DNA from 4 places in the Kitasatospora sp. NPDC058965 genome. Region 4 is predicted to be linked to each of the others. Evidence: riboswitches for the same ligand, from Rfam matches in the RefSeq annotation. Region 4 holds a riboswitch; each other region holds the start of a gene.
The links. A riboswitch is a leader RNA that binds a small molecule or an ion and turns the genes downstream of it on or off. The one in region 4 is predicted to bind cyclic di-AMP.
Positions count from the first base shown of each region.

Region 1: it holds a riboswitch for cyclic di-AMP, as region 4 does, so the genes downstream of both, ACFW1A_RS10720 (M23 family metallopeptidase) here and ACFW1A_RS17340 (hypothetical protein) in region 4, are expected to answer to the same signal.
Region 2: it holds a riboswitch for cyclic di-AMP, as region 4 does, so the genes downstream of both, ACFW1A_RS33700 (transglycosylase family protein) here and ACFW1A_RS17340 (hypothetical protein) in region 4, are expected to answer to the same signal.
Region 3: it holds a riboswitch for cyclic di-AMP, as region 4 does, so the genes downstream of both, ACFW1A_RS36785 (transglycosylase family protein) here and ACFW1A_RS17340 (hypothetical protein) in region 4, are expected to answer to the same signal.

Region 1 is NZ_JBHYKG010000045.1:18,694-25,976, forward strand. Features, by position in the region: gene ACFW1A_RS10690 (polysaccharide lyase) at 1-752, opposite strand, end outside; gene ACFW1A_RS10695 (SpoIIE family protein phosphatase) at 905-3,154, opposite strand; gene ACFW1A_RS10700 (hypothetical protein) at 3,300-3,503, opposite strand; gene ACFW1A_RS10705 (TetR/AcrR family transcriptional regulator) at 3,578-4,156, opposite strand; gene ACFW1A_RS10710 (alpha/beta fold hydrolase) at 4,156-4,983, opposite strand; gene ACFW1A_RS10715 (YiaA/YiaB family inner membrane protein) at 5,089-5,376, opposite strand; cyclic di-AMP (ydaO/yuaA leader) riboswitch at 5,543-5,702, shown strand; gene ACFW1A_RS10720 (M23 family metallopeptidase) at 5,714-6,550, shown strand; gene ACFW1A_RS10725 (hypothetical protein) at 6,540-7,283, opposite strand, start outside.
Region 2 is NZ_JBHYKG010000313.1:1,597-8,879, forward strand. Features, by position in the region: gene ACFW1A_RS33675 (Mut7-C RNAse domain-containing protein) at 1-99, shown strand, start outside; gene ACFW1A_RS33680 (VOC family protein) at 197-667, shown strand; gene ACFW1A_RS33685 (pyridoxamine 5'-phosphate oxidase family protein) at 714-1,208, shown strand; gene ACFW1A_RS33690 (SpoIIE family protein phosphatase) at 1,487-3,853, opposite strand; gene ACFW1A_RS33695 (APC family permease) at 3,953-5,590, opposite strand; cyclic di-AMP (ydaO/yuaA leader) riboswitch at 6,070-6,228, shown strand; gene ACFW1A_RS33700 (transglycosylase family protein) at 6,234-7,061, shown strand; gene ACFW1A_RS33705 (YchJ family protein) at 7,104-7,283, shown strand, end outside.
Region 3 is NZ_JBHYKG010000399.1:72-6,085, reverse strand. Features, by position in the region: gene ACFW1A_RS36810 (TetR/AcrR family transcriptional regulator) at 1-105, shown strand, start outside; gene ACFW1A_RS36805 (helix-turn-helix domain-containing protein) at 128-997, opposite strand; gene ACFW1A_RS36800 (ATP-binding protein) at 1,382-1,951, shown strand; gene ACFW1A_RS36795 (DUF397 domain-containing protein) at 2,144-2,380, opposite strand; gene ACFW1A_RS36790 (sirohydrochlorin chelatase) at 2,845-3,822, shown strand; cyclic di-AMP (ydaO/yuaA leader) riboswitch at 4,447-4,605, shown strand; gene ACFW1A_RS36785 (transglycosylase family protein) at 4,613-5,812, shown strand.
Region 4 is NZ_JBHYKG010000090.1:14,214-21,496, reverse strand. Features, by position in the region: gene ACFW1A_RS17350 (IclR family transcriptional regulator) at 1-236, shown strand, start outside; gene ACFW1A_RS17345 (hypothetical protein) at 262-720, shown strand; gene ACFW1A_RS17340 (hypothetical protein) at 737-1,942, opposite strand; cyclic di-AMP (ydaO/yuaA leader) riboswitch at 1,946-2,116, opposite strand; gene ACFW1A_RS17335 (response regulator transcription factor) at 2,250-2,987, opposite strand; gene ACFW1A_RS17330 (class I SAM-dependent methyltransferase) at 3,085-4,143, opposite strand; gene ACFW1A_RS17325 (DUF1059 domain-containing protein) at 4,255-4,449, opposite strand; gene ACFW1A_RS17320 (hypothetical protein) at 4,632-4,967, shown strand; gene ACFW1A_RS17315 (bifunctional aspartate transaminase/aspartate 4-decarboxylase) at 5,055-6,695, opposite strand; gene aspT (aspartate-alanine antiporter) at 6,770-7,283, opposite strand, start outside.

The DNA.
Region 1 (7,283 bases), on a different contig from region 4:
CCCGAGGCGATGCCGGCGCCCAGGTAGGCCTGCTTGCCGTCGAACCAGACGGTGACGTCGCCGGTGCTGCGGTTCACCAGCTGCTCGACGGTGTGCCACTTCCCGTCCGCGGTCCACTTCCAGCGGCCCAGGCCCTCGTCCACCCCGTAGCCGGTGGGGCCGGAGTTGGTGGGGGTGTAGAGGTAGACCTCGCCGTTGTTGGCGGTGCCGCCCGCGCCGCGCCACATGAACCGGGTGGACCACCCGTTGCCGTGGTTGCCGCCGGACTCCTCGCCGATGGTGCCGCCGTACAGCCCGGGCAGCTTGCCGGCCTTGCCCCAGTCCTGGCCGGCGGGGAACCTGACCGCGTACTTCAGGTCCAGCGTGGTCGAGTTCGCCAGGCCGCCCAGGCCCAGCGAGCCCAGCGAGGTGTAGAACTGGCCGCCGCCGCTGGTCGGGCAGTCGGTGCAGGACGGGGCTGAGGAGCCCGCCCCGTAGGTGACCCGCAGCGCCGAGCGGTCCCCCGGCGCCGCCGGGTCGGTCACCGCGGCGAGGTTGCTGCCGCCCCAGGCGCCGGACGGCGCCTCGCCCCAGGCGGACTTCCAGGCGGAGCCGCCGAAGCCGGTGAACTGCCCGGTCCAGGAGGCCGGTTGTGCGGTGTGCGGGCTCGTCGGCGCGGTCGCGGTGGTGCTCGCGTCGGCCAGGCCGGTGAGGCCGGTGACCAGCAGCAGGGCCGCACCGGCCGAGGCCAGTGCCGTGGTGCGTCGTCGCATGTCGTTCCTCCGGGCGGGGCAGGGGGAATGGACCGGCGCGGCCGTGGCGGCCGGCGCCGCGAGTGCGGGGAGCATGCACATTCCAGGCGCGACCGGGGCCCCACGTCAAGGGCCTGAACGTGATTCAGATACGTGAACGACGTGACGAGGCGTCAGTCGGTCCGCTGGAGCAGCAGCAGGGCCACGTCGTCCGGCCGGGAGTGACGCTCCGTCACGTTCAGCGTCAGCAGGTCGGCCAGCCGGTCGAGCGAGCGGTCGGCACCGGTCCGCCGGCGCCACAGCGCCAGCCCGCCCAGCATCCGCTGCACCGACTCGTCGTAGTCCTCGTCCCGGTCCTCCACCAGCCCGTCGGTGTAGGCCAGCAGCGACTCGCCCGGGTCCAGCCGGTGGTGGCCCAGCGGGTAGTCGACGGTCGGGTCCACGCCCAGCGGCGGGCCGCCGGGCAGCAGCAGCTCCTCGGCCCCGGCCGCGCCGATCCGCACCGGCTGCGGGTGGCCGGCCCGGGCGCCGACCAGCTCGCCGGTCTCCAGGTCCAGCGTCAGGTAGAGGCAGGTGGCGAACAGGTCGGTGTCCAGCTCGGCCAGCAGCCGGCTGGTCCGGGCCAGGGTGGCGGCCGGGTCGTGCCCGTCGGTGGCGTAGGCCCGCAGTCCGCTGCGCAGCTGGCCCATCACCGCGGTGGCCTCGGCGTTGTGCCCCTGCACGTCGCCGATCACGATGCCGGTCCGCCCGCACGGCAGCGGGATCAGGTCGTACCAGTCACCGCCGATCTGCATGCCCTCGGTGCTGGGCAGGTAGCGGGCCGCGGAGCGCAGCCCGGGCACGGTCGGCAGGCTGCGCGGCAGCATCGCCCGCTGCAGCTCGCTGGCCCGGTGGTGCTGGGTGTCGTAGAGCCGGGCCCGCTCCAGCGACTGGGCCAGGATCCCGGCGAAGGCGGAGTAGAGGGTGCGGTCCTCGCGGCCGAACGCGCGCTCGGCGGCGAAGGTGATCAGGCAGGAGCCGACCTGCCGCCCGGAGGCCACCAGCGGTAGCACCGCCCAGGCCGGCGCCGGCCCGGCGGGGTCGGCCCCGGCGGCGGCCGGCTCGCTGAACAGCGGGGTGGCCCGGGCCAGCGCGTGCTCCATCGTCCCGCCGGCCAGCTCGTGCAGCTCGTGCAGCCGGCTGCGGTGCGCGCCGCCGTAGACCGAGGGCGACAGCGGCAGCAGCCGCCCCTCGTCCACCAGGTCGAGCACCACCCCGGCGGCGCCCAGCGCGGGGCGCGCCACGTCGGTCAGCGCGGTGGTCACCTCACGCACCGTCACCGCGCGGGAGAGCGCCCGGGTGAGCGCGAGCAGCAGCGCCGAGCGGGCCCCGGCCACCGGGCCGGCCGCGTCCCCGGCCCGGTCCCCGGCGCCCCGGGCGGGGGTCGGCGACCGGTCGGCCCGGCGGTCCACCAGCAGTCCGGCGATCCGCACCGGACGGCGGTGCACGTCCAGCTGCACCTCGCCGCACTCGTCGACCCAGCGCGGCGCGCCGTCCGCCCCCAGCACCCGGTAGGAGAGCCGGTAGCGTCCGCCCCGGTCCAGCAGGTCGACCAGCGCGGCCTGCACGTCCGGCAGGTCCTCGGGGTGCACCAGCAGGCCCGGCTCGGGCGCGGGGTAGGGCCCGGGGCCGGCCGGCACCGGCCGGCCCACCACCCGGTAGGCGGTGGCGTCCCAGCAGCTCTCGCCGGTGACCAGGTCCCGCTCGAAGGCGCCGGCCCCGGCCGCCCCGATGGCGGTGGCCAGCAGCGGCTGCGCGGCGTGCGCGGAGGGCTGGGCGGAGTGGGTGCGCACGCCCGGCGCCGGGCCGTCGCCGGCCGCGTTCACGTGGTCGATCAGGTGCGCCAACCGGTGCGCGCAGGCCTCGGCGATGGTCTCCAGCGCCTCCAGGTCGCGGCGCGGCACGGTGCCGCGGTGGGCCAGGGCCAGCGCCAGCACGCCGACCTCCAGGTCGTCCACCACCAGCGGCAGGGTGACCACGGCGATCAGTCCGGTGCCCAGCCCGGCCGCCGCGTCGGGGTAGTCCACGCTGGTCTGCTCGGGGCTGAGCAGCACCGGGGCCCGGCGCCGCAGCGCCAGCGCGGCGGGCAGCTCGGCCGAGCGCTCGACGGTCGCGTACCGCTCCATCGCCCACTCCGGCAGACCGCTGGACACGGTCAGCCGCAGCGCGTCGGTGGCCCGGTCGAGCAGGTAGATCGCGGAGCCCTCGCCGGTGATCCAGCCCGGCCCGTCGGTGAGCACGGTGGACAGCAGCTCGGCGGCGCTGGTGCAGCGCAGCAGGCGGCGCACGCAGGAGACGGTGGAGCGCGGTCCGGGGTGCCCGGCGCCGCGCGCGGGTTCGAGCACGACGGGGGTGCCGTGGTCGGACGACGGACTGCGATCCATCACGGGCCCTTCCGCTCCGGGGGCGGGCGGCCCAGCTGCCGCACTTTGGTGCTGAATATCCTATTTGGTCCGGTGCGGATCGGCCGGGAGGCGGCGACGGCGGAGTGGTCCGGTCGGTGCGGGCGTCAGCCCGCCGCCCGGAGCGTCACTCGTCGTGGTGGCGCTGCGGACGGGCCGGCACGCTGCGCATCGAGACCAGGCCGCGCAGGATCGCCAGGGTGCGGCGGACGGCGGCCCAACCGGTGGGCTGCGGCTCGGCCGGCGGGTACCCGGTGGCGGCCGGTGCGGCGCGCCCGGCGCGCTGGCGCGGGATCGCGGCGGTGCCCGGCGCGGTGCTCGGCTTCGTCATGCGGCCCTCCAGCGGCTCAGCGGTCCATCGACCGCATCCTGTCCGACGACCGGCCCGGCCCGCCAGGGGCTGGGTCACACCCGGCCGGTCGGCCAGTCGCGCAGCCCGGCGGTGAGCACCGCGATCATGCGCTCCTGGGTCACCGACAACTGCTCGCTCAGCTGGAAGGCTCCCCCGATGGTGAGGGCGGCGAACCCGTGCGCCAGCGCGCGCACGGTGCGGGTCGCGTGCACCGCCTCGGAGTCCTCGATCCCGTACCCCTCCAGCACCTGGAAGATCGCCCCGACCAGGGCGGTGGCGGCCCCGAGCAGTTCGTCGTCGGCGGCCGAGGGGGCCTGCGGCAGTGCGGCGTAGCGGCGCGGGTGCTCCAGTGCGAAGCCGTGGTAGGCCCGCAGCAGCGCCTCCACCGCGGCGTCGCCGGTCAGTCCGTCGGTCGCCGACCGCAGCCGGGCGGCCAAGTCCTTGGTGACCCGGATCGCGATCAGCCGGCGCAGTCCGGCCAGGCCGCCGGGCACGTGCTTGTAGAGCGAGGGGGCGGCCACCCCGGCCAGCTGGGCCACGCCGGCCAGGGTGAGGGCGTCGGGGCCCTCCGCGTCGATCAGCGCGAGCGCGTGGTCGACCACGGCGTCGGGGTTGAGTCCGGCTCGGGGCATCAGGCCACCTCGGTGAGGAACGGGAGCACGGCGTCGGCGACGGCCTGCGGGGACTGGGCGTGGGGGTAGTGGCCGGCGCCCTGGATCATCACCTTACGGCCGTTCAGCGCCTTGACCTGACGGTCCGCCACCAGCTCCGGGTCGGGGAAGTCGGGGTCCTTGCTGCCCATCAGCACCAGGGTCGGCACCTCGACGCCCTCGCACCAGCCCTCCGGCGCGGCGTTGCCGCCGACCTGGCCGCGGGTGGCCCGCTTGCGGCCCGGGGTGCGCAGCGCCGCCACCAGGCCGGCGTTGTAGGCGGCGATCTCCTCGGTCGCGCCGCCCGGGTAGGCCATCTTGTTCAGGTAGTAGCCCCACACCTTCGGGGAGGCGAGCAGCGCCGCGCCCAGCAGGCGGAGCATCGCGAGGCCCAGCACGGTCGGCGGCACGTTCTCGACGAACGCGTCGATCAGCACCAGGCCGGCCACCCGCTCGGGGGCCAGGGCCGCCGCCTTGACGATGCTGGCGCCGGTGTAGGAGTTGCCGGCCAGCACGGCCTGCTCGACGCCCAGGTGGTCCAGCAGGGCCAGCGCGTCGTGGGCGGCGGCGGCCGGGCTGTAGTCGTCCCAGTCGATCGAGGACTCGCCGAAGCCGCGCAGGTCCATGGTGATCACCCGGCGGCCGGCGGCGACGAGCAGCGGGCGCAGGTGCCGGTAGGAGGCCCGGGAGTCGAGCATGCCGGGGAGCAGCAGGACCGGGTGGCCGGTGCCCTCGACCGTGTCGTCGAAGGCGATGGTGCCGCCGGGGAGCTGCAGGTACTGGGTCTGCGGGGCGGTGAGCGTGTGCACGGCTTCCTCCTGGACTGACGGACCTTCGGCGGTGCCGGCCGCTGCCGACATCCACAAAGCTATGGCTAATAGCCTTAGCCGTCAAGTCCCTCGGGCGGCCCGGGCCTAGCCGTCGACCCGGAACGGGTCGTGCTCGGCCAGCAGCCGCTCCAGCCGGGCCTGGTCGACCCGGTTCACCAGCTCGCCGGTTTCCTGGCGGTCCCGGATCACCTTGGCGAGGGTGAAGGCGGAGGTGACCGTGTAGAGCAGGCCGAGCGCCAGGAAGGCCCGCATCCAGGCGCTGACCGGCAGGTAGGCGATGCCCAGCGCGAGGCCGCCGGCGGCGAGCGCGAAGGAGAGGACCGCCTGCACGTAGTAGGCCGAGGTGGTTCTCGGCAACACTGGAGAAGTCATGCCTGAAGAATCGCCAACTCCGGCCCTCGGCACCTGAGTACGTGTACTCAACCGGACACTCAAGGTGAGGCTGCGACAATCCCGCGGGGAGCGCTTGGAATCGCGGGCCTCTGGGATTAAATTTCAATAACGCAGCGCGGTCGGCAACGCCGTACCCAGACGGCACCGTGCGCCGTCGCCTAATCCGCAGGGCCGTCCGAAGGGCGGCCCGGGAGCCGGGGAACCACCGTTCCTTGGGGTGAATCGGACCGGCCCGCACCGGTCCGTAGGAGACCTTCCTGCTCCGAACCCGTCAGCTAACCCGGTAGGCGAGACGGAAGGAAAGGAGCACGCCTCCGTGGCGTCGACGCACACCCCGGCCCTGCTCGACCACCCGGGCACCACCGACGAGAACTCCCGGCACCGGCTGCCGCGCCAGTCCCGCCCCGGTTCCCCGGTGCTCGGCGTGACCGCGATGGCCGCCGCGCTGGGCGCCACCACCGGCATCGGCGCCACCGCCGCCCAGGCCGCCGCGCCCGCGCCCGCCATGGTCGCCACCGAGGAGAGCGGCCCGCAGGGCGCCGACCCCGGCCTGGCCCTGGCCGCCCGGATCCAGCAGCAGGCCGACCAGCGCACCGCCGCCGAGGAGGCCGCCCGCTTGGAGGCCGCGCACGAGGCCGCCGCCAAGCGCGCCGCCCAGCAGCCCCAGCCGGCCCCGCCGGTCCGGTCCACCCCGGCCGTGCAGCCGCTGCAGGCCGTGCAGGTGGTCCAGCCGGTGCAGGCCGTCGCCCCGCAGTCCACCGACGCCCCGCTCGACCTGCAGGCCCCGCTGGCCGCCTGGACGCTGGCCGCCGCCGCCTCGCCGTGGGCCCAGCTGCAGACCGGCCTGGACCTGGCCGCCCCGGCCGGTGCCCCGGTGCTCGCGGTGGCCGGCGGCACCGTCAGCTCGGCCGGCTGGACCGGCGTGCACGGCTACCGGGTGATCCAGACCCTGCCCGACGGCACCGAGATCTGGTACTGCCAGCTCGCCTCGATCACCGTCCCGGCCGGCCCGGTGGCCGCCGGCGCGGAGCTCGGCCGGGTCGGCACCACCGGCAGCGCCACCCGCCCGCACCTGCACCTGGAGGTCCGTCCCGGCGGCGGCGCCCCGGTGGACCCGGCGCAGTGGCTGGCGGCCGGCGGGGTCACGCTGTAGCGTCCCCGTCCCACTCGGCCAGGTCGGGCAGCTCGACCAGGCCGCGGTCGATCACGTACTGGTCCACCTGGTCCCCGTCCGGCTCGGGGGCCAGGTCCCGGTACTCCGTCAGCAGCAGCTCGGGCAGGCCGGGGACGGTCCACTCGCCGAGCAGCCGCAGCGCCTCGGCCTGCACCGCCGCCTCGAAGGCCGGGTAGTCGCCGGCCAGCTCCTCGGGCATCGGCAGGCCGAGGGCGTTCAGTCCGGCCAGGTTGCGGTAGCTGCGCTGCATCAACCGGTTCTCCACCAGCAGCCGGCCGCCGTCGGTGGCCATCCCGATCGCCAGCAGCACGCCCTCGGTCCAGCCGGCCGCGCCCTCCGGCTGGTCCAGCCGGTCGAGGCCGGCCAGCAGCGCCAGCCGCTCCGGCTCCGCCAGTGCCCGGTAGCCGTCCAGGAAGGCCCGCACCGCGGCCGGGTCGGCGGTGTCCACCCCGTGCTGCCAGAGCAGCAGCGCGTACAGCCGCGGCCAGGTGAGCAGGTGCGGGCGGCGCAGCAGGTCGGCCAGCAGCTCGCCCTGCCACTGCGCCTCCTCGTGCAGCCGTTGCTGCCGCTTGGCGTTGAGCCGCTTGGCCGCCCGCTGGTGGTCGATCAGCAGCCGCACCGCCGCGCCGTAGGCCAGCGGGTCCTGGCCGGGGCCGGGTTGCACGTAGAGGTGGATCCGCTCGTACAGCAGCTCCTGCAGCAGTGGTGAGGT
Region 2 (7,283 bases), on a different contig from region 4:
GTCTACTGGCGCGGCGCGCACCACGCCCGGCTGGACGCGATCGTCGCGGAGGCGCTGAGCCTGTCCGCCGGCCCGGCCCCGGCCCGACAGGGGAACTGACGCCCCGGCGGCTGACGGCGCGGCGCCCGACGATCCGTCAGCTCCCGTGCCAGGCTTGGCCCGTCCCGGCGGTCCCAGCCAGCGGTCAGGAGTCAGCATGCCCGACGTCGAGCCGATCCCGGCCGGCTACCCGCGCGTCTCGCCCTACCTCTTCGTGGACGGGGCCGCCGCGGCGATCGAGTTCTACGCCTCGGTGATCGGGCTGCAGCAGCGCGGCGACCGGATGACCGGCCCGGACGGCCGGATCGGGCACGCCGAACTGCAGCTGGGCGACTCGGTGGTGATGATCGCCGACGAATTCCCCGAGGCGGGCGCCGTGGGCCCCAAGCGGGTCGGCGGCTCCCCGGTGCTGCTCAACGTCTACGTGCCGGACGTCGACGCGGTCTTCGCCCGGGCACTGGCCGCGGGGGCGAAGGAACTGCGGCCGGTGAACGACCAGTTCTATGGCGACCGGACCGGCAGCTTCGAGGACCCGTGGGGCCACCGGTGGAGCGTCGCCACCCACGTCGAGGACGTGCCGGCCGCCGAGATGGCGGCCCGCGCCAAGGCCGCGATGGGCGGCAACTGACCGATGGCGTCCGCCTCCCCGGCCCCGAGCCCGGCCGGATGACCCCGTGCCGCCGCGCCGCAGCGCCCGACCGCACATGCCGGGGTACGGGATCCTCCCGGCGGACGGCGGCAGCGGACTGCTGCCCTGGTTCTGGGCCGAGCGCAGGCTCGCCGACTCGCACGAGTACTGGGTCGCCACCGTGCGCCCGGACGGGCGCCCGCACCTGATGCCGGTCTGGGGCGTCTGGCTGCGCGAGGCGCTCTGGTTCAGCAGCAGCGTGCAGTCGCGCAAGTACCGCAACCTGGCCGCCGGTCCGGCCTGCACGGTGGCCACCGACGACGCCCACCACCCGGTGGTGCTCGACGGTACGGCCGGGGTGGTCACCGAGGCGCCGGCGATCGCGGACTTCCTGGCCGCGCTCAACGAGAAGTACGCGACCGCCTACGCCGCGGACTTCCTCGACCCGGCGGTCAACGCCACCTTCCGGGTCGTCCCGGACTCCGTCTTCGCGCTCTCCGACGAGGACTTCACGGGCACGCCGACCCGCTGGACGTTCTGACGCAGCCGGTGCAGAAATCCCCGGGACACCGCCGCTGACCGGCGGTTTCGGAGTTAGACTGACAGGTACACCAGACAGAGGCGAGGGCCGCACCGCCGGTGGAGACGTTCACCGTCCGTCCGAGCGACTCCCATGTCGAAGGCCTGGCCAGGCCCCCGGCAGGCCGGATCGACAGCACGCTCCCGAGCGACGGCAGGGACGCGCAGGACCGATCCCCGACCTACCGGGGACTGCTCCTGCCCGGGGCCCGGCATCGGCAGCCCCGCCCCGGGCGCGCCTCACCCCGGCGGCAGCTCCTGCTCCGTCCAGATCGTCTTCCCCGCCGGCGTGTACCGGCTCCCCCAGCGGTTGGTCAGCTGCGCGACCAGGTACAGACCGCGCCCGCCCTCGTCCGTCAGCCGGGCCCGCCGCATCCGGGGCTGGGTGGCGCTGCCGTCCGAGACCTCGCAGGTCAGCGTGTCGGCCCGGATCAGCCGCACCGTCACCGGCCCGCCCGCGTACCGGATCGCGTTGGTCACCAGCTCGGAGAGGACCAGCTCGGTGGTGAAGGTCAGGTCGGCCAGGCCCCACTCGACCAGCGTCGCCGTCGCCGCCTCCCGGATCCGGCCCACCGCGGCCGGCTCCGGATCCACCGACCAGACCGCCGTGTCGTCGGCCGGCACCGCCTTGGTCCGGGCCAGCAGCAGCGTCACGTCGTCGTGCAGGCGGGTCGGCGGCAGACCGGCCACCAGTTGCTGCCCCGCCTCCCGCAGCGGCTGCTCCTCCCCCGCCACCACGGCGAGCCGGCGCAACAGCTCCGCCATGCCCGCGTCGATGTCCCCCTCGCCGCGCTCGATCAAGCCGTCCGTGTAGAGCGCCAGCACGCTCCCGGGCGGCAGCTCCACCCGGGCCGACTCGAACGGCAGCCCACCGACCCCGAGCGGCGGCCCGGGCACCACCGGCAGGAAGTCGGCGCTGCCGTCCGGGCGCGCGACGGCCGGCGGCGGGTGGCCCGCACTGGCCACCGTGCAGACCCGGGCGACCGGGTCGTAGACCGCGTACAGGCAGGTGCCGCCGAAGGTGACCGGCTCGGTGCCCTGCGGCAGGTCGGCCGCGGTCTCGCCCACCGCGAACTGGGCCTCCTCGTCGATGTCCGCCACCAGGGCCGACTCCACCAGCAACTGGGCCACCAGGTCGTCCAGGTGGACCAGCAGTTCCTCGGGCTCCAGCTCCAGGTCGGCCAGGGTGCGCACCGCCGTGCGCAGCCGGCCCATGGTGGCGGAGGCGTGCAGGCCGTGCCCGGTGACGTCGCCCACCACCAGCGCCACCCGGGCCGAGGAGAGCGGGATGACGTCGAACCAGTCCCCGCCCACCCCGCCCGCGGTGTCCGTGGGCAGGTAGACGCTGGCCGTGGTGACCGCCGCCACCGAGCTGACCGCCGGGGGCAGCAGGCTGCGCTGCAGACCGATCGCGGCCCGGTGCTCGCGGGTGTAGCGGCGCGCGTTGTCCAGGGCCAGCGCGGCACGGGAGGCGATCTCCCGCATCAGCACCCGGTCGTCCTCCTCGTACGCGTCCTTCCAACGGTCCCGCCGCACCCAGATCCGGCCGAGCAGCACGCCCCGGGCCACCAGCGGCACCCGGATGCTCCAGGCGTCGACCGGGTCCTCGGGTTCGGTGTCGCCCTCCGCGCCGACCAGCACGGTGTCCCCGGCGGCGGGCACCGCCTCGGGCGGGCCGGCCACCCCGGTGCGGCGCAGCAGCAGCCGGCCGTCGGCGTCCGGCAGCGGCTCCCCGCCGGTGAAGACGGCGGCGGCCAGCTCCACCACGGCGGCGTCCGCGAAGCCCTGGGCCAGCACGGCGGCCAGGTGCTGCGCGCTCTCGCCGACCGAGAGCGAGTGGGCGGCCGCGGCGGTGGCCTCGTGCAGCAGGGCGAGCCGTCGGCGGGCCAGGTACTGCTCGGTGATGTCGCTGAACAGCGCGGTCACGCCGATCACCCGGCCCTCCGGGTCCTGCAACCGGAACGCGGAGATCGCCAGCATCCGCCCGCTGCGCGGGTCGACCACGGTGCGCGCGAGCTCCTCGGCCAGCACCAGCGGCTGCCCGGTCCGCAGCACCTCGCGCAGGTGCGCCTCGACCGCCTCGGCGTCCACCGGCTGCAGCAGGTCGCGCAGGCTGGTGCCGCGCAGGTCGGTGGGGATGCCGGAGTACGGCAGCAGGTGCGCGTTGGTCCGCACCAGGTTGAGCTCCTCGTCGAAGACCGCCAGCCCGAACCGGTCCTGCAGGAACAGCTCGCGGGAGAACGCCTGGTCCTGCTGCCAGCGGTCGGCGGTCTCGCCGGGTGCGCCGAGCACCACGAACCGGGCCGCCGAGCGGTCCCCGGGGGCTGCCGCGCGCAGCGTCAGCACCCGCAGCTCGACGTCCACCACCTGCCCGTCGCCGGTGCGCACGGTGGCCCGGCCGAGCCAGCCGGCCCCCGGCCCGGGCTCGCCGTCCCGGCCGCCCTCGGCGGGGCCCGCCAGCAGCTCGCGCACCGGCCGCCCGCGCAGCGCGGTCGCGGGCAGCGCCAGCACCCGCTCGGCCGCGGCCGTGCAGTCCAGGATCCTGCCACCGCCGTCGACCAGCACCCCTGCCACGCCGTCGAGGAACGGGAAGCGGGAGTCGTCCAAAGTCGTCCACCTCGCCCGGTCTACCTGCGACCATCCTGTACCGACCGGCCGTCCGCCGCCGCCGCGGCGCTCCGGGCCGCGGCCAACTTCACGCGCCGGTCAGTGCCCGCCGGCGTCCAGCACCTCGACGTCGGAGATGTTCCGCTCGATCTCCTCGACCGGCAGCGCCACCGCCAGCGCCCAGTAGTAGATGGCCAGCGAGAAGACGGAGACCAGCCCGATGTCCCACCACAGGCCCAGGTTCTTGGTGGCCCCGACACCGAACTGGCCCTGCCAGGAGATCACCCCCATGCCGACCAGGTAGACCGGCAGCCACTGCCCGGCCCGGAAGTCCATCCGGGGCGCGTTGGGCAGCCCCTTGGCCCGCGCGTACCAGGCGTAGGAGCCGAGCAGCAGGTAGCCGAGCAGGATCGAGGCGCCGAGCCGCCACAGGGTGTCCCAGCCGGACCAGTAGATGACCAGGCCCGCCACCACGAAGGCGAGCGGGGAGATCACCTCGCCGGCGGGCAGCCGGTAGGGCCGCTCCAGGGTCGGGAACCGCTTGCGCAGGACCCCGAAGGCCAGCGGCGCCCCGGCGTACATCAGCACCACCGCCGAGGTGATGAAGCTGACCAGCCGCTGCCAGCTGGGGAACGGCAGGAAGCAGAGCACGCCCGCCACGAAGGCGATCAGCAGGCCGGCCCAGGGCACCGCGCGCCGGTCGGTGCTCTGCAGCGCGTCGGGCGCGTAGCCGTTGCGGCTCAGGCCGTAGGTGATCCGGGAGCTGGAGGTGGTGTAGATCAGGCCGGTGCCGGCGGGCGAGATGATCGCGTCGATGTAGAGCACGGTGGCCAGCCAGCCCAGGCCGATCAGTGAGGCCAGTCCGGCGAACGGGCCGCTGATCCCCGGGTAGTCCAGCGCGCCCCAGCCGTTGGCGAAGCTGGACACCGGCAGCGCCCCGATGAAGACCACCTGGAGCAGCAGGTAGATCACGCTGCCGATCAGCACCGAGCCGAGCACCGCGCGCGGGATGTCGCGGCGCGGGTGGGTGCTCTCGCCGGCCCACTGGATGGCCTGCTCGAAGCCGAGCAGCGCGAAGATCACCCCGCTGGTGCTGATCGCGGAGAGCACCCCGCGGGCGCCGAACGGCGCGAAGCCGTGCGAGGTGAAGTTGCTGCCGTGGAACTCCTTGACGCCCAGCACCACGATGGTCAGCACCGGGATCGCCACCTTCCACCAGGTCGCGGCGCTGTTGGTGTGGGCCAGCCACTTGACGCCCAGGAAGTTGATGGCGACGAAGAGCGCGAGCAGCGCGGCGGCCACCGCGAAGCCGGAGGCGGTCAGCGTGCCGTCGTGCTTCTGGAAGCCGTCCGCCCAGTGCCAGTGGCGGGCGTAGCCCAGCATCGCCTGCACCTCGATCGGCGCGATGGTGGCCGCCTGCAGCCAGGTGAACCAGCCGAAGCTCATCCCCGCGAAGCCGCCGAAGGCGTAGTGCGGGTAGCGGGCGGTGCCGCCCGCCACCGGGAACAGGCCGCCCAGCTCGGCGTGCACCAGGGCCAGCAGCACGATGGCCACCGCCCCGATGCCCCAGGAGAGCAGCGCCGCGGGGCCGGCCGCTTTGACCGCCTTCTCGGCGCCGAACAGCCAGCCCGAACCGATGATCGCGCCCACCGAGGCCCAGAGCAGGCCGACCAGGCCCACCTCCCGGCGCAGCGCGTGACGGCCCTTACTGCTTGTGGACCCGGACAGGGACACCATGGCTGCGCGGCCTCTCTCGGGACGACAGGAGCGCTGCTGACGCTGCCCCAGCTCCCGGGCCCGGGCCGTGACCCGCGCCGGTGCGGGTCACCGGCGACCATCCGTCCGGCCCAATCGGTCTTCGCTGATGTGAATCTGAACGGCAATCACATCCACACCTGTTGATTTGCCGGCCCGAACCTGCCAGGCTCGGGGACAGCTCAAGAAGCTCCTGGACCACGGGCGCCGAGTCCCCGTGCCTTCCGCCCCCGGAGGCACGGTGGCTCGGCGCACGTGCACGCCCACCGGCCGTGCGCGGACCGTCCGCAGACCCCCCGGCAGCTGAGGGAGCGTGCGGTTCTCCTGCACGACTTCGGTGATGCTGGTGTGACGTATGCGATGCGAGCTTGTTATCGGAATGATGATCCGTCTAGTCTCCCTGGCAACCCGGACTGCACCGGGCCCCCGAACGCGGAACGCCGAATCCTGCCCACCGCGCCCCCGGGACCACGACGACTCCTCTGGGCAGGGGCGGGGGACCCAGTTTCGACGCCGTCTCCCACGGCTAGGGGTGAAGCCGTCCCGCACGGGACGGCCGGGCCGACCACTCTCTGGGCCCGAACCCGACAGCTCACCTCGCAGGCGTGCGGAGAGGGACATCTGCATGGTGTTTTCCGGCCCCGGCCGCCACCGCCGCCCCACCCAGGCCGACAAGGCGGTCGCCACGGCGACCGTCGTCGGCGCGGGCCTGGCACTCCCCCTGCTCACCGCCACCGGCGCGCACGCCGCCGAGCCCACCCAGTGGGACGCGGTGGCCCAGTGCGAGACCGCCGGCAACTGGGTCGCCGACGCCGGGGACGGCTACTACGGCGGCCTGCACCTGACCCTGCGCCAGTGGCTGGCCTACGGCGGCGACCAGTACGCCTCGGTGCCCTCGCACGCCACCCGGGAGCAGCAGATCGCGGTGGCCGAGCAGATGCTGTCGGACCTCGGGCCGACCGCCTGGGGCAACTGCGCGACCGCGCCGGGAGCCCTGACCCCCGCGGCGCCCGTCACCCCGACCACGCCCGCCACTCCCAGCACGCCCACCACCGCGGCGCCGACCGGCACCCAGAGCCCGACCCAGCCCACCACCGCGACGCCGGCACCCGCCACCCCCGCGCCCGCCCAGCCGACCGCGTCGGCGACCCCCGCCCCGGCCAGCCCGAGCCCGACGGCCCCCGGCACCACCCCGGCGCCGACCGCCACCGCCGCGCCCACCGCGCCGGGCGCGCCCGCCCCGTCGGCCCCCGCCCCGGCCGCGCCCACCGCACCCGACCCGACCGGCGCCCCGGGCGACCACACCTACACGGTGCAGAGCGGCGACAGCCTGTCCCGGATCGCCTACGCCCACCACCTGGACGGCTGGGACGGCCTCTACCAGGGCAACGTCGGCGTGGTCGGCACCAACCCCGACCTGATCTTCCCGGGCCAGCAGCTCCAGCTCCCCTGACCCGCGCGCCCGCGTCGGGACACGGCCCGTCAGAATGGGGCCATGTCCCGACGCACCAGCCGCCGCACCGCCCCCGCCCTCCCGGTCGACTGCCCGTGCGGGCTGCCGGCCGCCTACGCCGACTGCTGCGGCAGGCTGCACCGGGGTCTCGCCCCGGCGAGCACCGCGGAGCAGTTGATGCGCTCGCGCTACTCGGCCTTCGCGGTGCGCGACGAGGCCTAC
Region 3 (6,014 bases), on a different contig from region 4:
ATCCGCGCCGACCTGTTCGCCCGCTACGGGCTGGCCTGGCACCTGGGCAGACCGCCGCAGGCCGATCCGCCGACCGGCGGGCACCGGATACGGCAGCCGCAGTAGCCGGCGGTGGACGCCCGGCGGATCAGGCCTCGTTGAGAATCGAGCCGAGCAGCTCGACGGTGCGCTCGGGGGTGAGGCTGTCCACGCACAGCCGCTCCATCACCTGGACGTAGGCGTCCACGTCGTCGCGCTTGTCCAGGTAGAGCGCACTGGTCAGCTGTTCCAGGTAGACCACGTCCGCCAGGTCCTGCTCGGGGAAGCGCAGGATGCTGAACGCCCCGCTCTCCCCCGCGTGCGCGCCGAACCGGAACGGCATCACCTGGATCACCACATTGGGCTGCTCGGAGATGTCGATCAGGTACTGCAACTGGCTGCGCATCACCTTGGGGCCGCCGACCGGCCGGCGCAGCGCCGCCTCGTCGATCACCGCCCACAGCTTGGGGCCCTGACCCTCCGTCAGCAGCTTCTGCCGGCGCAGGCGCAGGCCCACCAGGCGGTCGATCTCCTCCTCGCTGAGCACCGGGCGGCTCTGCCCGAAGACCGCGCGGGCGTACTCCTCGCACTGCAGCAGGCCCGGGATGAACTGCACCTCGTAGGTGCGGATCAGCGAGGCCGCCTCCTCCAGGCCGACGTAGGTCTGGAACCAACCCGGCAGCACGTCGCTGAAGCTGTGCCACCAGCCGGACTTGTTCGCCTCGCGGACCAGGCCGAGCAGCGATTCGCGCTCCTCGCCGTCGGTCACGCCGTACAGCGTGAGCAGGTCGGCGACGTCGCGCTCCTTGAAGGAGACCCGGCCCAGCTCCATCCGGCTGATCTTCGATTCCGAGGCCCGGATCTGGTAGCCCGCGTCCTCACGCGTGACACCGCGTGCCTCCCGCAGCCGGCGCAGCTGGGAGCCCAGGAGGATTCGGCGCACCATGGAACCGCCGCCGCCTGGCTGCGCTGTGGTCATGCCGTGGGAACCTCCGCCTCGGGGAAACAGGGCACAGTCTGCCACTATCCGGCCGCTCACAGTGCCCGTGATGGCACAAGGATCTATCAATTTTGCATCGGCACGTCCATCGGCACGTCCATCAGCATGTGCAGATGCACGTGCATCCGGCGTCTGCATATGCCAATGAGCCGACTGCACGTGAATCGACTCTTGCATCCGCCGTGAGCACAGAGCACGATGGTGCACGTGCAGTTGCACGCCCCCTGTGGCAGTCCCGCGGGCATCGCTGTCGACCCCACGCACTTGGTCGCGGCGCTGGCGAAGCGGCCGAGCGAGTCGGAGGTGACCGGCATGACCCCGCCGGGTCCAGCCGTGTCCGCCCCCTTATGGGAGGAGCTCTTCATGGGCACAGGTACGGCTGTGGCCGTCGATCCTGACGTGGCGACCTGCACGCTCCCCCCTCGCTATGACGCGGTACGCACCGCACGCGACTTCGCCCGGACCAGCCTGCACCGCTGGGGCCTCGACGACCTCTTCGACGACGTGGCCCTGGTGGCCTCGGAGTTGGTGACCAACGCACTGCGGCACGCGATCGGCGAGCCGACCTCCGCGGACCTGCCGGGCGGCGTCGGGCGCCCGGGCTTCCCGATCCAGGCCGGCCCCGGACAGAGCGCCGACGGCCGACTGCCGATCCGGATCAGCCTGGTCCACCGGGCTCCCCAACTGGTGTGCGCCGTCAGCGATCCGAGCAGCGCGGGACCGGTCACCCGGGAGGCCGACTTCGTCGCCGAGTCCGGCCGCGGCCTGCACCTGGTGGACTCGTTCAGCAACTCCTGGGGCTGGCACCCGCTGGCCTCGGGGACGGGGAAGGTGGTCTGGGCGCTCTTCCAGGCCCCTGACACCCCGTCCATGGCCGGCGCCTCACTGATACCCGACCTCGGGTCGATCGGCCGCCACCGCCGCTCCGCCTAGGAGCCTTCCGCAATGCCCCGAACGCCGCGCCCTGGCGCGGCGTTCCGTCGTTCCCGTGGGAGTCCCCGCCCGCGCCGCAGCCGGTGTTCGACCGACCGGGCCCGGCGTTCGACCGCGGCCGGCCCAATGCCGAACGCCGTCGCGGCTGCCACCACGACGGCGTCTCCTGGTCCCGTGCTCGCGCCGCCCGGGTCAGGCCACCAGGTGGTCGAACTCGCCGTCCTTCACCCCGAGCAGCATGGCCTCGATCTCGTCCCGGGTGTAGACGAGTGCCGGGCCGTCCGGGAAGCGGGAGTTGCGCATGGCGACGGCGCCCCCGGGGAGGGCGGCGAACTCCACGCAGTTGCCCTTGGAGTTGCTGTGCCGGCTCTTCTGCCAGACCACGCCCTCCAGGTCGCTGGCCGCCATGCCGTTGTACGTGTGGTGCATAGGAATCTCCCAGAGAGCGCTGGAGTGATCGAACCGCTCGGCGCTCGTCCGCTCCGACCGCCGGCCGCCTCCGGCTCGTATGGGCAGCGCGAATGCCTTACTTGTCGTAATGATAACGCTAATGCACGTGCATCGGCATGTGATTTTGCGCGTGCACGCACTTGTACCCGAGGTGACAGAGTGCCCCCTGGGAGGGGTCTGCTGCCGGGCAGAACGGGACAGATGAGGGCGAATCAGCTGGGCGACCGTCACCGCTGGTGGGTTGGACGCACAACGAGCCTGGCCGGTTCAACCCGTTGACAGTGAGGACTCGTGATCAACTTCGCAGCGAGACCCTCACACTCCGTCACATCTGCCCGGCCGGGTCGAGGAACTGCCGGAATTCGGCCGACTTGTCCGGCTCGGAGGCCGTGAGCGGCAGCCGGATGCGGAGTGATCGCGGCCATGTCCTACGATTCTGCGCCATGAGCACTGCAGCCATCCCGGGCGCCCCGCTGCCCGTCCGCACGCCCGGCTCCCGTGCACGGGGGCGCCACCGCCGCCCCGAGCGCCCCGAGGTGCCGGTCGGCGCCCCGACGCTGGTGCTCGCCGTCCCCGCCGAGGCGACGCCGGAGACGGTCGCCGTGGTGGACGAGCTGGTCTCGGTGATCCGCGGCGAGCAGCCGGGCATCGAGGTCGTGGCCGGCTGGCTGCGCAGCGCCGCGAGCACGGAGGCCGCCACCGACGCCGCCGACCGGGCCGAGGGCGAGGCCGGCGAGCCGGTCGAGTACTCGCCGGTCACCGATCGCCCCCGCCCGACCGTCGAGGAACTGCTGGTCGCCGCCGCCGAGGCCGGCCTGCCGGCACCGGTGCTGGTGCCGCTGCTGCCCGGCCCGCACGCCTACGTCGGCCACCTGCAGCAGCTGGCCGCCCAGGCCGGCGCCGTGGTCACCGACCCGCTCGGCCCGCACCCGCTGCTGGCCGAGGCGGTCCACGTCCGGCTGTCCGAGGCCGGGCTGGCCCGCGCCGACCGGGCCCGCCTGTTCGCCATCGCCACCGCCGCCGACGGCGTCGTGCTGACCACGGCCGGCGGCGAGGACGCGGCGGCGGCCGCCGGGATCACCGGCGTGCTGCTCGCCGCCCGCCTGGCCGTCCCGGTGGTCGCCGCCGCCCTGGACGTGCCCGGCTCGGTGGCCGCCGCCGTCGAGCACCTGCGCGCCACCGGTGCGCAGCGCCCGGCGCTGGCCCCGCTGGTGATCGGCCCCGAGGTCTCGGCCGAGCTGCTGCTGGCCGCCACCGAGGAGACCGGCTGCCCGAGCGCGGCCCCGGTCGGCGCCTACCCCACGGTGGGTCAGCTGGCCGCCTCGACGTACCTCGCCGTGCTGCCGGCCCTGCTGCCGCCGCCGCTGGAGGAGGAGCCGGAGCAGGCCGTCGAGCAGGCGGAGGCGGCCGAGCAGGCCTGATCCACCACTGACGGACCCCGCAGGCCCCGTGGCCGCCCCTGGGCGGCCGCGGGGCCTGCGTCGTTCCCGGCCGCCCGGTCCGGGCCGGACCGACGGGTGCCGGCAGGGCGGACCGACGGGACAGGGCCGACGGGACGGGGCCGACGGGACAGGGCCGACGGGTGCCGACGCGCGCCGGCAGGGCGGGCCGACGGGTGCCGACCCAGGCCGGCAGAGCGGGCCTGCGGGTGCTGACGGAGTGCCAACCCGGGGGCAAAACGGACATCTGAGGGCGAGTCGACTTTGGTCTCGAAACGGTAACTGCACCCCCGGGGCGGACCCCGACAGGGCCTCGGCGGGCCCGGAAACGGACGTCGTGAAGGCTTTGTGAAGGCCCCTCGGGCCGACGGCCCGTCACCCTGAAACGGCGGCAACTGCACGGCAGGTGGGGGCACTTGCCCATGCGTTCGGCGACGGTGCATCAGCTGTGCATGATCCTCGATCTTGTGAGGTTAGTGAAGCCCGTGTGACCGCGCTCACAGCTGTTTGCGGAATCAACTTATGCCTGTCTAACGTGCTCCCCGTTCGTGGTCACACGGACCCAGCGGGCCGGACGCCGAGTCCTGCCACCGGCACTGCTGGCAGCGCGAAAACGCACCACGGCAGGAGCGGGGGAACCAGGTAAGCCGCCCGGGCGCCGGTCATCGACCGGAGCACCGGGCTAGGGGTGAAGCCGTGCTCAGCACGGCCGGGCAACTCCAGCCCGAATCCGACAGCTCACCTCGCAGGCGTAGGAGAGGAACGCGTCTTCATGCTGCCCACGACCGCAACGAACCGTCCCGCTCGCAACGCCAAGCGTGCGATCGCCGCCACCGGTCTGCTCGGCCTCGGCCTGGCGCTGCCGTGCATCACCGCCACCACCGCTTCCGCCGCCCCCGTCTCGGTCTGGGACAAGGTCGCCGCCTGCGAGTCGACCAACAACTGGTCGATCAACACCGGCAACGGCTTCTACGGCGGCCTGCAGTTCACCTCCTCCACCTGGGCGGCCTACGGCGGCCACCAGTACGCCTCCGAGGCGAACCTGGCCACCAAGGACCAGCAGATCGCGGTGGCCGAGAAGGTCCTCGCCGACCAGGGCCCCGGCGCCTGGCCGGTCTGCTCCGTCGAGGCGGGCCTGACCCGCGGCGGCGCCGCCCCGCAGGTCGACACCAGCGCCCCGGCCCAGCAGCAGGCCCAGCCGGCCCAGCAGTCCCAGAACAGCGGCTCGCAGTCCTGGCAGGGCACCGCCCAGAGCCACTCGGACCGCCGCCACACCGCCTCGCAGGACGCGGCCCCGGCCGCCCAGCCGGCCACCACCACCAAGACCGAGACCTACACCGTGGTCCAGGGTGACTGGCTGTCCACCATCGCGCAGAGCCACCACGTGGACGGCGGCTGGCAGAAGCTGTACGACCTGAACAAGGCCGCGCTGCCCCAGGGTCCGGACTGGATCTACCCGGGCCAGCAGCTGGTCCTGGGCACCGTCTCGGTCGCCACCCCGGCCCCGGCCGCGCCGGCCGGCAACGACGACAGCACCGACGCCCCGGCGACCACCCCGTCCGCCCCGTCGGTCCGCACCACCAGCGCCACCGCTGCCGCGCAGCCGGCCTCCGGCGCGTTCGCCGCGGCGATCTCCTTCGCCGAGTCCAAGGTCGGCCAGGCGTACATCTGGGGCGGCACCGGCAACGGCGGCTGGGACTGCTCCGGCCTGACCCAGGCCGCGATGGCCAACGCGGGCATCTCCATCCCGCGCGTCGCCGCCGACCAGGCCGCGGCCACCACCCGGGTCTCGCTGAACAACCTGCAGCCGGGCGACCTGCTCTTCTGGTCCAACAACGGCAGCGCCTCGGGCGTGTACCACGTGGGCCTGTACATCGGTGGCGGCAAGTACGTCGAGGCCGCCAACCCGAGCGCGGGCGTGAAGTACGAGACCATCGCGAACTACACCCCGGACTTCGCCGGCCGGGTCTGATCCCCGCTCGCCAGTCGCGCCCGTAGGCCGCTCCCCCACCTCTCCCGGGGAGCGGCCTACGGGCGTTCGCACGCCGTCGGCTGGCCCGCGCAACCCGCAGGCGGGGCCGGGGGCCGGGGCTCCGCTCGTACGGGCTCACGGGCGGCCTGACGGGCACGCAGACAGGCCGGCACTGGCCCGCCGACCCCGTTCACCGGGCCAC
Region 4 (7,283 bases):
TGTTCGCCCAACTGGCCCACGCCCGCGAGGTCGGCTACGTGGTGGACGACCAGGAGCAGGAGATCGGGGTGCGCTGCATCGCGGTGGCCGTGCCGGGCGCGCCCACCCCGACGGCGCTCTCCGTGTCCGGCCCCGAGGCGCGGATCCGGGCACTGGAGGAGCAGGCCGGGGGCGCCGGCCTGGTGGCGGTGATGCGGGAGATCTCCCAGCGCCTCGGCGAGGCGCTCGCGGCCTGAGCGCGCCGGTGCCTAACCTCGCACCATGAGGCGAACCTGGCTGCTCGTACTGCCGCTGGTCGGCGCACTGGCTCTGGCAACTCCGGCGGCGGCCGCCCCGCGGGCGGGCGGGGCCGACCTCTTCGTGGTCCCGCTGGACCCGGATCCGGTGGCCCCCGGCGGCACCACCACGGTGCACGCCTTCGTGGCCAACCACGGCCCGGGGCCGGCCGGGGAGTTCACCGTGACCGTCCGGGTCCCGGCCGGCGCGGCGGCGGTCGGACCGTACTTCCCCGAGAACTGCCGGGCGGAGGCGGGCGGGCACCTGGTGCACTGCACCTTCGGCGCCGGCCTGCCCCCGCTGCGCTCCGCGACCGCGCTGATCCCGGTCCGGGTGTCCGACGGGGCGTCAGGAACCCTGCGCGGCGGGCGGGTCACGGTGCACACGGCAGCCGACCCGGACCGGTCGAACGACTCCGCGTCCTACCTGATCCGGGTCGGCTGACCGGGACGGCGCTCCGTCAGCGGTAGACGCGGACGTAGTCGGCCGCGAAGCTGATCGGCGCGGAGCCGACCGGGCCCGGGTGGTACTGGCCGGCGGTGACCGACAGGTTGAGGATCAGGTTGGCCGACCAGTTGGCGCCGACCCCGGTGCCGTCGGAGAACACCTTGACCCCGTTGACGTACCAGTCCACCGAGGTGGCCCCGTAGTAGGTGCCGATGGTCACCCACTGGCCGGCCTTCACCGCGGAGGCGTCGGTGTAGTACTTCACCGCGGAGTTGACGTGGTTGGTCAGCTCCAGCAGGTTCGGGTTGTCCGGGTGGTACTCGAACGAGTCGATCTCGTTGCCGCCGTTCTGCCAGGTCCACAGCGCCGGCCAGGCACCGCTGCCGGTCGGCAGCTGGACCCGGGTCTCGGCGTAGTCGCCGGTCTTCACCTTGAAGTTCCCGCTGGTGCCCTCGGTGGTCAGCAGGCCGGTGGTCCAGGCCTGCTTGCCGTTCTCCAGGGTGTGGCTGGACGGCTGGGCGGTGAAGGTGGCGGTGCCGCCCGCGACCTTGACGTCGGACGGGTCGATCCAGTCGAGCTTGTTGTCGTCCGGGTTGTGGGTCCCGTACTTGTAGGCACTGCTGGTGCTCGTGTTCCACCGGCTGCTGTCGAGCGGGCCGTTGAACTCGTCCGACCAGGTCAGCGACTTGCCGGCCACCGGCGCCGCGGGCGCCGGGGTCGGGGTGGGCGCGGGGGTCGGGGTCGGCTGCGGCGCGGGGGCCGGTGCCGGGGTCGAGGCCGACCCGCCGACCGTCAGCTGCTTGCTCGGCAGGTTGTGCCAGGCGCCGCCCTGGTCCTGGTAGTAGCCGAACACGGTGTACGTGCCGGCCGGGAAGCTGCGGCTGCCGGTGGTCATCGTGGTGGTCCACGGGCAGAGCTGGACGTTGCTGTGCGACCCCGGGAAGTCCAGGTTGTTGCCGGCCGCGTCCCGGACGCCGACGCCCAGGGTCTGCACGGTGAAGCAGGAGCCGGCGTGCACGGACAGCTGGGCGGTGGTGGCGGCACCGGCGGTGGCGGTGGTGGGGGTCAGCACGTCCTGGCTGACGGTCGGCGTGGCCGCCGGGCCGGGCCGGGCGGTGCCCCAGGACCAGGCCTGGGCCTGGCCGACCATCGGGACGGCGAGCAGGGCGAGCGAGCCGGCGACGACCCCGAGGCGGGCGGGCGTGGCAGAGCGGATCATGAGCGGTCCTCTTGCGACGCCTTCGGAGTTAGCTGTCGGGTTCGGACCGCAAGATGGCCCGGCCGTGGGTGCACGGCTTCACCCCGAGCCGGGCCCACGCCCGCGAACGGCGAGGGAGGGCACGGCGAAGAGCTGTGGGTCCCCCGCTCCTGCCTGTACCGGTGCTGTGGGAGCCGACCGCCGGGCAGGCAGGACTCGGCGTCCCGGCGGCTGGGCCCGCCGATGCGGCGGACAGCCTGCAGGCTAGGCAGATGAGAAGATCGTCATCAACGCGATCTGGCTCACACCGGCCCGGAACCGGCCCGGATCAGCGCCCACCGGCCCGCCAGCGGGCGGCCGCGGCCACCCGGCTGTGCACCTGCAGCTTGGCGTAGGCGTGCTCCAGGTGCTTGTCCACGGTGCGGGCGGAGACCGCCAGCCGGTGTCCGATCTGACGGTCGGTCAGCCCCTCGGCCAGCAGCTCCAGCACCGCCGCCTCACGCTGCGTCAACTGCCCCGGCGGGGGCGGCGGCGGGGGCGGGGACAGCCGGTCCAGCGCGTGGCTGAGGCGGGCCCGCAGCAGGGCCGCCGAGTCCAGGTCGGCGTCGGTGAAGTCGCTGCCGGACCGGTGCACCACCATGGCCACCGTGCGCCGCCCGGCCGGCGCCCACCCGGCCGGGAAGGCCATCGCCAGCTGGTGCTCGGCGCCCGCCGCGCGCAGCGCCTCCCGGTAGGTGCCGAGCCGGTGGTAGTCGGTCAGCGACTGCAGGTCCGAGCGGCGCACCGGGACCCCGGGGCCGGTCACGTCCGTGTGCCGGAAGAGCGGGTCGGCCGCCGCGTTCCGGTAGAAGCCGGCCAGTGCCGCCGGACCGAACAGCCCCTGCGGGGTGTGCAGCGGAACACGCCCCGCCGGGGTGCGGACCGCCCAGGTCAGCCCGTCACCGGGCACGGTGCGCAGCAGCAGCGGGAACAGCGCCGGCAGCAGGCTCTCCTCGTCGACGGCGTCGAGCAGCAGGTCGATCACCGCGCAGATGCGCCGCAACCCGGCCTCCCCGGACACGCTCACCCTTGGAGCGTGCGCCTGCGGGGAGGCCGGGTCAAGCCGGGCCCCGACAAACCCGGCCGGCACCGCCCGGCCCAACTCGAGCGGTTCGAGGGGTGGCTCAGCGGCTGGCGGCGTACACCCGGTTCACCGGGCTCTCGGCGGCCAGCCTCCAGTGGTGCAGCCCGGCCCGGTCGGCCAGGTCGCGCATGGCGTCCTCGCCGGCGTGGTTGCCCATCGCCATCGGCCCGTGCTGGGCCAGCGCGGACGGCAGGCAGACCGCCACCGAGGCCGAGACCACCGCGCGCCCGACCGGGTGGGCGTTCTCGGTCACGTCGGCCGAGACGTTCGGCTCCACGATCATGCAGGAGCCGCCGTCCGCCAGCGCCTCCCGGGCGTGGGTCAGCGCGGCGCCCGGGTCGCCCATGTCGTGCAGGCAGTCGAAGAAGGTGATCAGGTCGTAGGCCGTGCCCGGGAAGTCCTGGGCGGTCGCCACGTCGAAGCTGACCCGGTCGCCCATGCCCTTCTCCTGCGCGAGCCGGCGGGCCTGCTCGATCGACGGCGCGTGGAAGTCGAAGCCGTGGAAGCGCGACTGCGGGTAGGCCTCGGCCATCAGCATGGTCGAGTAGCCGTAGCCGCAGCCCACGTCGGCCACCTCGGCGCCCTCGGCGAGCTTGCGCTCGGTGCCGTTCATGGCCGGGATCCACTCCGGCACCAGGGCGCCGGTGTAGCCGGGGCGGAAGAACTTGGCGGTGCCGGAGAAGAGCGCTCCGCTGTGCTCCTCCCAGCCGACCCCGTTGCCCGTGCGGAACGCCTCCATCAGGGCGTCCTCGGTGGCGTAGAGCGCCTGCAGCATGGTGAAGAAGCCGGCGCAGTAGGTCGGCGCGTCCGGGTCGGCCAGCACCGCGGCGTGCTCGTCCGGCAGCAGGTAGCTGTCCGCGGCCGCGTCGTACTCCACGTACTCGCCGGCCACCTGGGCGGCCAGCCACTCGCGCAGGTACCGCTCCTGCAGACCGGTCCGGTCCGCCAGCTGGGCCGAGGTCATCGGTCCGGCACCGGCCATCGCGGTGTACAGGCCGAGCCGGTCGCCCAGTGCGGTGCACAGGCCGGCCACCGCGGCGCCGCCGTCGGTCACCACCCGTTCCAGGAACTCCATCATTCGGTCCTCGTCCACGGGCATGCTGACCGCCTCCTCCTTCGCGCGGGTCCTCGCCCGGTGCCCACTCCAGCAGACGGCGGGCGTCCCGGGCCATACGGGATTCTCCGTAGGCCCGGGACGCCCGCCGCGGTGTCAGGTGTGCTGCAGGACCAGTTCGTCCTTGAGGCTGCCGCGGATCTGCTCGCGCAGCTCCGGGCTGTCGGTCTCGCCGTGGACCGACACCGCGTGCTCGGTGGCGGCCCGGACGACCTCGTCCTCGGTGCCGCTGATCACCAGCGAGCAGTTGGCCTCGCTGGGGAACTCCCGGCAGTCGGCTACCTTGCGCATGGTCGACCTCCCGATCCGCCCCGTGACCGGGACCTGCCGGCGGGCCACCCGCTGGCCCGGGGGACCGGCACGCTCCGGTGCGGGCGTGTCGCGGAACCATTGTCCCTCCGGACGACCGGTCCGATAGCTTGGATCCTGCTCACCCACCCGTTCCGCAGCCCGTCAGGAGAACTCCGCCCGCCATGACCGAGACCGCTGCCCTGCCCGGCTTCGCCGGCCGGACGTACCTCTTCGAGGTCGACAACGGCGCCGCCTTCCGCAACGCCTACTCCGCCGACGGCAAGCGGCTGCGCTGGGAGGGCCTGGGCGAGTCCGCCGGGCAGTGGGAGGACGTCGGGCTGCACGTCGCCCAGGTGGCGGCGCAGATCTGGTTCGTCAGCTGGACCGAGGCGAGCGGGATCACGGTCAGCCACGTGATGGACCTGGGCGCGATGACGGTGCGGGTCTTCTGGACCTACGAGGGCGAGGGCGGCCGGGTCGGCGAGCTGCACACCGGGCGGCTGCGGCAGGTGGACTGACCCCCGGTCGGCTGACGTCCCGGCAGGGACCCGACCACCGGTCGGGCCCCTGCCGCGGTTCCCGGCCGGGACCGTGCCCCGCGGGCCTCAGCCGCGACCGGCCTCCCACTCCCGGCGGTACTCCGCGAAGATCTCCTTCAGGTGGTGGCCGATCTTCAGGTAGTCCAGCGAGTCCAGGTTGGCCAGCGAGACCCGCACCGACCACTGCGGGCCGTCGAAGCCGCCGCCGTTGAGCAGCACCACACCGGTCTGCTCGGCCAGCCGGAAGAGCGGCTCGGTCGGCTCGTAGGTCTTCTCCAGGTACGCGGCGAAGTCCGCCCCCGCGGTCCGCTCGGCCTCGGCCAGCAGGTCGAGCTCCACGTAGTAGCCGGCCCGCTGCGGATCGTCGGCGATCCGCATCCCCGAGCCCTCCAGCAGCAGGTCCAGCCGTTCCCGGACGACGCCCTGCACCCGTGCCTTGTAGGCCTTGCCCTCGGGCAGCAGCGCGAAGAGCGAGAAGAGCACCAGCTGCGCCTGCTGGGGCAGGCTCAGCCCGGCGGTGTGGTTGAGCGCCACCTGCCGGGAGTCGGCCACCAGCCGGTCGACGAAGCGGAGCCGCTCCGGCTCCAGGGTCAGCGTGCCGTAGCGCCGGGCCAGCCGCTCCTTCTCGGCCGGCGGCAGCGCGGCGATCAGCTCGTCGACCACGTTGTCCCGGTTCAGACCGATCAGGCCCAGCCGGTGGCCGGTGCAGCCGTAGTGCTTGGAGTAGGAGTACACCAGCAGCGTGTTGCGCGGCAGGTCGGCGGCGAGGCTGCGGAACCCGTTGACGAAGGTGCCGTACACGTCGTCGGTGACGATCAGCAGGTTCGGGTTGCTGGTCGCCACGATCTCCTTGATCTGGTCGGCCACCCGCCGGGAGAGCGCCAGCGAGGGCGGGTTGCTCGGGTTGACCAGGCAGACCAGCTTGACCGCGGGGTCGGCCAGCTTGGCCACCTCCTCGGTCGGGTAGCGCCACTGCCGCACCCCGGTCTCGGCGAACATGCCGGCCTCGACCCGGACCACGTCGAACTCGTAGTCCTCCAGCTCCGGGATCTCGATGTAGGGGGTGAAGACCGGCACCATCAGCGCGATCCGGTCGCCCTTGTGCAGCAGCCCGTTCTTCATCAGCGAGTCGAAGACGTAGCACATGGCCGCGGTGCCGCCCTCGGTGGCGAACAGGTCCATGGTGCCGGCGGGCGGCCGGCGGTCCATCAGCTCCTCGGCCAGGTAGCCGCGGGCCACCTGCTCGGCGTGGGTCAGCATCCGGTCCGGGACGGGGTAGCTGTCGCCCACCACCGCGTCGGCCAGCTCGTGCAGCCAGGCGTCCCGGTCGAAGCCGAACCGCTCCACGCCCAGCCGCACGCAGTCCCGCAGCAGCTCCACCCCCGGCAGCGCGGGGTGGCTGCGGCACCAGCGGTCGAACCGCTGCCCGGTCCCGGGCAGGTCCGGCATGCCGCCCAGGTCGTCCGCGGTCCACACCCGCCGGCTCTCGGCGAGCCCGAAGTAGCCCAGTGCGTAGAACGCCTCGCGCGGGCCGGTGGCCACCCAGTTCGGGTTGCCGCGGCCGGCGTTCAGCAGGTGCGCGGTCGACCGGCCCTTCTGGCCGTCCTGGTGGGTCTGCGCCAGTCTGACGAACTCGCCCTTGAGCTCGAACGGGCTCAGCCGGGCCAGCCGGTGGATCTCCGCCCGACTGGTCGAAGGCCTGGTCATGTCTGTCCCTCCCTGGGACTGGGGGGTGTGGGGACTGGGAGTGCGGGTGCGCGGAGTGCGGGTGCGCGGACCGGTCAGGAGCCGATCAGCCCGACCAGGACCGGTCCGGTCAGCGGCAGCAGGAAGTTGGAGAGGGTGTAGGTGATCGTGTAGCCCAGCATCGGCACGCTGCTCTGCGCGACGTTGGTGATCGAGGTGATCGCCGGGGTCGAGCACTGCTGGCCGGCGATGGCGCCGATCAGGATCGGCGGTTCGATCCCCAGCAGCCGGCGGCCGACGAAGAGCGACAGGAAGGCCGGGACCACCACCATCAGGACCCCGGCGGCCGGCAGCAGCACCGGGTACTCCTTGAGCAGCGCGCCCGCGTCGGGGCCCGCGGCCAGGCCGGTGACGGCGATGAAGATGGACAGGCCCAGGTCCTTCATGGTCTGCGCGGCGGCCGGCGGGTAGGCGCCGAAGGTCGGGCGCTGGGACCGCAGCCAGCCGAAGAACAGGCCCGAGATCAGGCAGCCGCCGCCGGTGCCCAGCGCCAGCGCGGCGCCGCCGGCGTGCACCGTGATCATGCCGATCAGCACGCCGACGCAGATG